DNA from 2 places in the Terrabacter aeriphilus genome. Region 2 is predicted to be linked to the other one. Evidence: predicted binding sites of a transcription regulator. Region 2 holds the regulator's gene; the other holds the start of a gene.
What was found. The regulator HspR, encoded in region 2, represses chaperone genes until heat shock. The targets are predictions, from matches to a motif close to AAGTTGAGTCNNNNNGACTCAACTT.

Region 1 (3,407 bases), on a different contig from region 2:
GAAGCGGTCGTTGACGTAGCGGTCGGCCATGTTGGCGGCCGCGACGAGCGCGCCGTCGGTGATCGTCACGCGGTGGTGGGCCTCGTAGCGGTCGCGCAGACCCTTGAGGATCTCGATGGCGTGCGGCAGCGTCGGCTCCTGCACCTGGATCGGCTGGAAGCGCCGCTCGAGGGCCGAGTCCTTCTCGATGTGCTTGCGGTACTCGTCGAGGGTCGTCGCACCGATCGTCTGGAGCTCGCCACGGGCGAGCATCGGCTTGAGGATCGACGCGGCGTCGATGGCGCCCTCGGCGGCACCCGCACCGACGAGCGTGTGGATCTCGTCGATGAAGATGATGATGTCGCCGCGGGTGCGGATCTCCTTGAGGACCTTCTTCAGGCGCTCCTCGAAGTCACCGCGGTAGCGGCTGCCGGCCACGAGCGAGCCGAGGTCGAGGGTGTAGAGCTGCTTGTCCTTGAGCGTCTCGGGCACCTCGCCCTTGACGATGTCCTGGGCCAGGCCCTCGACGACGGCGGTCTTGCCGACGCCGGGCTCGCCGATGAGGACCGGGTTGTTCTTGGTGCGGCGCGACAGCACCTGCATGACGCGCTCGATCTCCTTCTCACGCCCGATGACCGGGTCGAGCTTGCCCTCGCGGGCCGCCTGCGTGAGGTTGCGACCGAACTGGTCGAGCACGAGCGAGCCCGCGGGGGTGCCCTCGGCCTGGCCGGGGCCGACACCGGCGCCGGCCTTCTCGCCGCCCTGCCCGCCCTGGTAGCCGGAGAGCAGCTGGATGACCTGCTGGCGCACCTTGTTCAGCTCCGCGCCGAGCTTGACGAGGACCTGGGCGGCGACGCCCTCGCCCTCGCGGATCAGGCCGAGCAGGATGTGCTCGGTGCCGATGTAGCTGTGGCCGAGCTGGAGCGCCTCGCGGAGCGAGTACTCGAGGACCTTCTTCGCGCGGGGCGTGAAGGGGATGTGGCCGGTCGGGGCCTGCTGGCCCTGGCCGATGATCTCCTGGACCTGGGCCCGGACCGCTTCGAGCGAGATGTCGAGCGACTCGAGGGCCTTCGCGGCGACGCCTTCGCCTTCGTGGATCAGACCCAGGAGGATGTGCTCGGTCCCGATGTAGTTGTGGTTGAGCAGGCGAGCTTCCTCCTGCGCGAGGACAACCACCCTTCGGGCCCTGTCGGTGAACCGTTCGAACATGTTCCTTCTCCTGACTGATCGAGAGACGTCTCGATGCTATCCGTGCCCGCTGTGGACGAGCACAACCCGACCAACGCGGGTCGGTTGCGTCCTGTTCCCATCCTGAGCGTGATCGGCTCAGGTTCCGCCTCTGTTCGCCGTGGGCGGACAGATCGGTCACGTCGTACCCGCTGCCGCTCCGAGCCCGTATGCCGAACCGCGGGGTCCTGCGACCGGCGTGACGTCCCGGCTCGGCCAGTCATGGCTGCGCTCTCGGCTGCACGTGCGCCACGGCGCAGTTGCAGCCGTCGTCCGGCTGTTTTCCCGGCTGGAAGTGCGCCACGGCGCGGTTGCGGCCGTCGAGCGGTGGGTTTCCCGGCTGGAGGTGCGCCACGGCGCGGTTGCGGCCGCGCGAACGCGGCTCCGCGGGCTGTCTCGGTCAGCGTGGGTGCAGGACGTCGCCCGGGCGGCCGGGGAAGTGCCGGCGCCACTCGTCCTTGAGCGGCGGCACCGGCATACCGGCGCGGCGCATCGCCCTCATGATCCGGACCAGCGTGGTCCCGGGCTTGCCGTAGACACCGTCGCGCACGATCACGAGGCGACGGATGCCGTCGTCGTCGAGCGCCTCGTCGCGGTCGATGTCGCCCTGCCACTGGAGCGTCGACTCGGCGTGCTGGCGTCCGTCGTACTCCAGGATGAGAGGGAACGGCAGGTAGCTGAGGTCGTAGCGCCGGACGAGGTTGCCGTCGGCGTCGTGCACGCGGTGGTCGACCTCCGGCTCCGGCAGGCCGGCGAGCACGACGAGCAACCGCACCCGCGTCTCCATGGCGGAGTCGACACCGCGGCGCACGAGCGAGGCCGCACGTCGGGCCAGCCGCCGGTAGGGCCCGACCTTGCCATCCGCAGCGCTGACCAAGGCATCCGGCGTCGTCCGCTTCCGCCGGACGAGCGAGTCGCCCAGCACGACGAGGTCGACGAGCGTGAGGTGGTGCGCCATGTCGAGGAAGGTCTGCGTCGGCGAGGTCACGGCGAACCCGGCCCAGCGGACGACCGTCTGATCCTTCTTGGCGCGGTGTGCGGTGATGCCTTGGCGTCGGGTGCGGTTGACCCTGCTGGTGACGTGCACGTCGGGGTGGTCCGGCACGATCGCACCCCAGAGCTGGGCGGCCGAGTGGTGCGACACGAAGCTGCCCGGGGTGACGACCGCGAGGGCTGCCCTGAGCCGGTCGGCGAGCATCCGCGGTTGTCCCTTGGGCAGGTGCACTCCCCGAAAGACCGGTGAGTGCGTGCGACGGAGCCGGGAGTCGGTCAGCCCGCAGCGCTTCGCCTCTGCGCGGCGGAGCGGGCTGACCACAGGGTCCTCGTCCATCTCCGCAGCATGTCCGTCCCGAGGTTGGCGCCGTGCCCGGCATCCACAGGCACCACTCAAAGCGCGCCGTGGCGCGGTTGCAGCCGTCCAGGGCGGGTTTCCCGGCTGGAAGTGCGCCGTGGCGCGGTTGCAGCCGGGGGGAGGGCGGCCGGCGCTCCGCCACGTCCCGCCCGCGTCAGGAGCTCGGATGCCGGGTGGCGAAGGTCTCGTGGAGGGCGCGCACCTCGTCCTCGAGCTCGGGTGCGGGACCGTCGACCACGGCGCCGGGCACGACGTCGAGGATCGACAGGGGCGCGACCGGTGACGCGGGTGCGCCCCACGCGGAGCGCCACGCGGTCAGCCGGTCCGAGCCGACGGCATACACGATGCGGCCGAGACCGACCCAGGCGTGCGCGGACGAGCACATCGGGCAGTGCTCGCCGGAGGTGTAGACGGTCGCGGACGCCCGCTCGGCCGCCGTGAGGTTGGCGCCGGCCCAGCGCGCGATGGCGAACTCGGGGTGCTGCGTGGCCTCGAGCTCGACGACGTGGTTGTGGTCCTCGAAGAGCACCTCGCCCTCGTCCGAGACGAGCACCGACCCGAAGGGCTCGTCGCCGCGCTCGAGCGCGAGGCGGGCGAGGCCGACGGCGCGGCGCAGGTGGACGAGGTCGGTCGGCGTCAGGCTCATGCGACCCTCCCGGTGACCAGGGCGAAGGTGACGAAGGCGCCGCCGTCCGCCTCGAGCATGGACTGCACGGGGGAGGTCGGCTGGCCCTTCAGCTCCATGACGGCGCGTTCCCAGAGCAGCCAGTTGGCGCACGCGTCGTCCTGGGTGCGAGCGGTGACGTCGGCGAAGGCGCGGCTGAAGGCCCACTGGCTGCGCAGCCACTCG
Region 2 (3,407 bases):
TACCCGATGATGGCAGCGTGACCACCGCTGCAGACACCGCGACGAAGGAGGTGCGCCATGGCTAGTCAGGACTGGTTCGAGAAGGACTTCTACGCGACCCTCGGCGTGCCGCAGGACGCCGACGCCGCGACGATCAAGAAGACCTACCGCAAGCTCGCCCGCACGATGCACCCCGACCACAACGTCGGGGACCCCAAGGCGGAGGAGCGCTTCAAGGAGCTCGGTGAGGCGTATGCCGTCCTCTCCGACCCGGAGCAGCGGCGCGAGTACGACGCGATCCGCGCGATGTCGCACGGGGGAGCGCGCTTCACGGCGGGCGGCCCCGGTGGCGGCGGCGCCGGCTTCGACGACATCTTCTCCGCCTTCGGCGGCGCGGCCGGTGCGGGCGGCCCCGGCGGCCGGATGCGCTTCAACACCGGCGGCGGGGGTGGCGGCCAGCCCAACCTCGAGGACATCCTCGGCCAGATGTTCGGTGGCGGTGCCCCCGGGGGTGCCGGCGCGCCCGGCGCCGGCTACGGCGGCTACGGCGCGCCGGCCGGCCCGCGCCCGGGCACCGACGTGTCCGCGGCCACCCGCATCGGCTTCCGTGAGGCCGTGCAGGGCTCGACCGTCTCGCTCAGCTCCCCGGACCTCGGGCGGATCACGGCGCGCATCCCTGCCGGCGTCAAGGACGGGCAGCGGATCCGCCTGCGCGGCAAGGGCCGTCAGGGCGACCCCGGCGCGCCGGCCGGCGACCTGATCCTCACGGTGTCGGTCGACAAGCACCCGGTCTTCGGCCGGGACGGCGACAACCTCACGGTCGACCTGCCGGTGACCTTCGCCGAGGCCTCCCTCGGCGCCACGGTCGCCGTGCCGACGCTCGACGGCGGCCAGGTCAAGGTCAAGGTCGCACCGGGCACGCCCAGCGGACGGGTGCTGCGCGTCAAGGGGCGCGGCGTGCGACGCGGCGACCACACCGGCGACCTGCTCGCCAGGGTGCAGGTCGTCGTGCCACAGCGGCTGACCGACGAGGCCCGTGAGGCCGTCGAGAAGATGGCGGCCGCCGAGGTCGGCCACGACCCCCGGGCCGAGCTGTTCCAGCGGGCCCGGACCTGACGCCCTGACCGACGCCGGCCCGCAGTGAAGGAGGAGGTGACGAGGATGGCACGCAGGAGCGCGCGCCCGGGTGGGCACGACGACGACGCGCCCGTCTTCGTCATCTCCGTCGCGGCCGAGCTGGCGGGCATGCACGCCCAGACGCTGCGCCAGTACGACCGCCTCGGTCTCGTCTCGCCGTCGCGCACGCGCGGGGGCGGCCGGCGCTACAGCTCCCGCGACGTCGCGATGCTCCGGGAGGTGCAGCGCCTCTCGCAGGAGGGTGTCTCGCTCGCCGGCATCCAGCGCATCCTCGACCTCGAGAACCACGTCAGCGCGCTGCGCTCGCGCGTCGAGGAGCTGACGGCCGAGCTGTCCGCGGCGCAGGCCGCGCTCGCCTCGGGCGCCCGCGTGTTCGCGGTCGGTCCGAGGGGCGAGGTCGTCGCCGTCCGCCCGGGGCAGCGGCCGCCGCGGTCGCCCTCGTCCCAGGCGCTCGTCGTCTGGCGCCCCGAGCGCTGAGGCGCGCCCGGCCCCGGCCTCGCGCGCGGGGTCCACGCGCGCGGGAGTTTCTCGCGCGCGCGGGCGCATGTGTAAGACTGTGCGAGCCTCGAGCCAAGGGGCAGCCCGTTGCTTGATGCCGCCGGAGGCCTACCGTTGTTCTCTGTCCCGGAGGTCGTGTGACCCCGCAGCGCCCGGACGGCGACATCTCGGCACGCGTGCCCGACGTCCCACGACCCGTCGAGCCCTCGACGGCGAACGAGATGCAGCTCCTCTTCGACCGCACCGACTGGGCGTCCACGCCGCTCGGACCGGTCGACACCTGGCCCACCGCCCTGCGCACCATGGTCGACGTCTGCCTGTCCTCGGGCTTCCCCATGCTCGTCTGTTGGGGCCCCGACCTCGTCATGATCTACAACGACGGCTACCGCGCCATGCTCGGGCAGAGCAAGCACCCCGCGGCGCTCGGCCGACCCGTGCGCGACGTGTGGCCCGAGGTCTGGGACGTCGTCGGCCCGATGTTCGACGGCGTCCTCGGTGGTGGCCCGGCGACGTGGGTCGAGGACGAGCTGCTCGTCGTCGACCGCTTCGGCTTCCTCGAGGAGGCCTTCTTCACGTGGTCCTACGGCGCGATCCACGACGACGAGCACGGTGGTGTCGTCGGGGTGCTCAACGTCGCGACGGAGACGACGGCCAAGGTGCTCGCCGAGCGCCGGGTGCGCGCCTCGACCGAGCTGACGAACGCCCTCGTGGGCGCCACCGACCCCGCGGAGGTGCGCGAGCGCGCCCTCGCGGCGCTGCGCGCCCACACGGCCGACCACCTCGGCGCCGACCTCGTGTGGGGCAGCACGGCTCCCGGCCCGGACGACGTCGGCGGCCGGCACGCCGTGCCCGTCGTCGAGCCGGGGCTCGCCCTCCCGACGGCCCACCTGCTGCTCACCGAGAACCCGCGCCGTCCGTGGGACGCGGCCCTGCAGGTCTACGCGGAGCTGTGCGCCTCGCAGGTCGCCATGGCCCTCAGCGGCATCCGCCACCTGCAGGACGAGCGCCACCGCGCCGAGAGCCTCGCCGAGCTCGACGCCGCGAAGTCGGACTTCTTCGCCAACGTCAGCCACGAGCTGCGCACCCCGCTCGCCCTCATCGCCGGGCCGGTGCAGGACGCCCTCGCCGCCGACGGCCTGGCCCCCGACCAGCGTGACCGGTTCGAGCTGATCCGGCGCAACACCGACCGGCTCACCGGGCTCGTCGACCGCATCCTCGACCTCACCCGCCTCGAGTCGGGGGCTGTCGAGCCGCACTGGGTGCTGGCCGACGTCGAGGAGCTGACGACCGGCATCGCCGAGAACTTCCGCCCCGCCGTCGAGCGCCTCGGCCTCGAACTCGACGTCGCCTGCGACGAGCTCGACCGCGAGGTCCACGTCGACGTCGACATGTTCGAGCGGATCGTGCTCAACCTGCTCTCGAACGCCCTGAAGTTCACGCCCGAGGGCCGCATCGGCGTGCGGCTCGTCGCGCACGAGCAGGGCTACGCGGTGTCGGTGACCGACACCGGCATCGGCATCGCGGAGCGCGACCTCGAGCGGGTCTTCGACCGCTTCCGCCAGCTCGACCGCACCGACGACCGCCGCTCGCGCGAGGGCGCCGGCATCGGCCTGGCCCTCGTCAAGCAGATCGTCGAGCTGCTCGGTGGCCGCATCACGGTGCGCTCTGCCGTGGGTGCCGGCAGCACCTTCACCGTCGACCTGCCGTGGGGCTCGGCCGCCGTCGACGCCGCCAACCGTCCGTCGATCACCCCCCGCCCCGTCGCCTCGTTCCTCGGTGAGGTCGACGACTGG

Region 1: the regulator HspR is predicted to act here: its motif matches at 1,288-1,312, upstream of ABD979_RS14930 (ATP-dependent Clp protease ATP-binding subunit).

What each region holds. Positions count from the first base shown of each region.
Region 1 covers NZ_BAABIW010000018.1:225,826-229,232, forward strand. Annotated here, with positions in the region: gene ABD979_RS14930 (ATP-dependent Clp protease ATP-binding subunit) at 1-1,188, opposite strand, end outside; gene ABD979_RS14935 (hypothetical protein) at 1,607-2,536, opposite strand; gene ABD979_RS14940 (nucleoside deaminase) at 2,712-3,203, opposite strand; gene ABD979_RS14945 (SAM-dependent methyltransferase) at 3,200-3,407, opposite strand, start outside.
Region 2 covers NZ_BAABIW010000006.1:377,489-380,895, forward strand. Annotated here, with positions in the region: gene ABD979_RS03990 (DnaJ C-terminal domain-containing protein) at 58-1,095, shown strand; gene ABD979_RS03995 (heat shock protein transcriptional repressor HspR) at 1,141-1,593, shown strand; gene ABD979_RS04000 (ATP-binding protein) at 1,752-3,407, shown strand, end outside.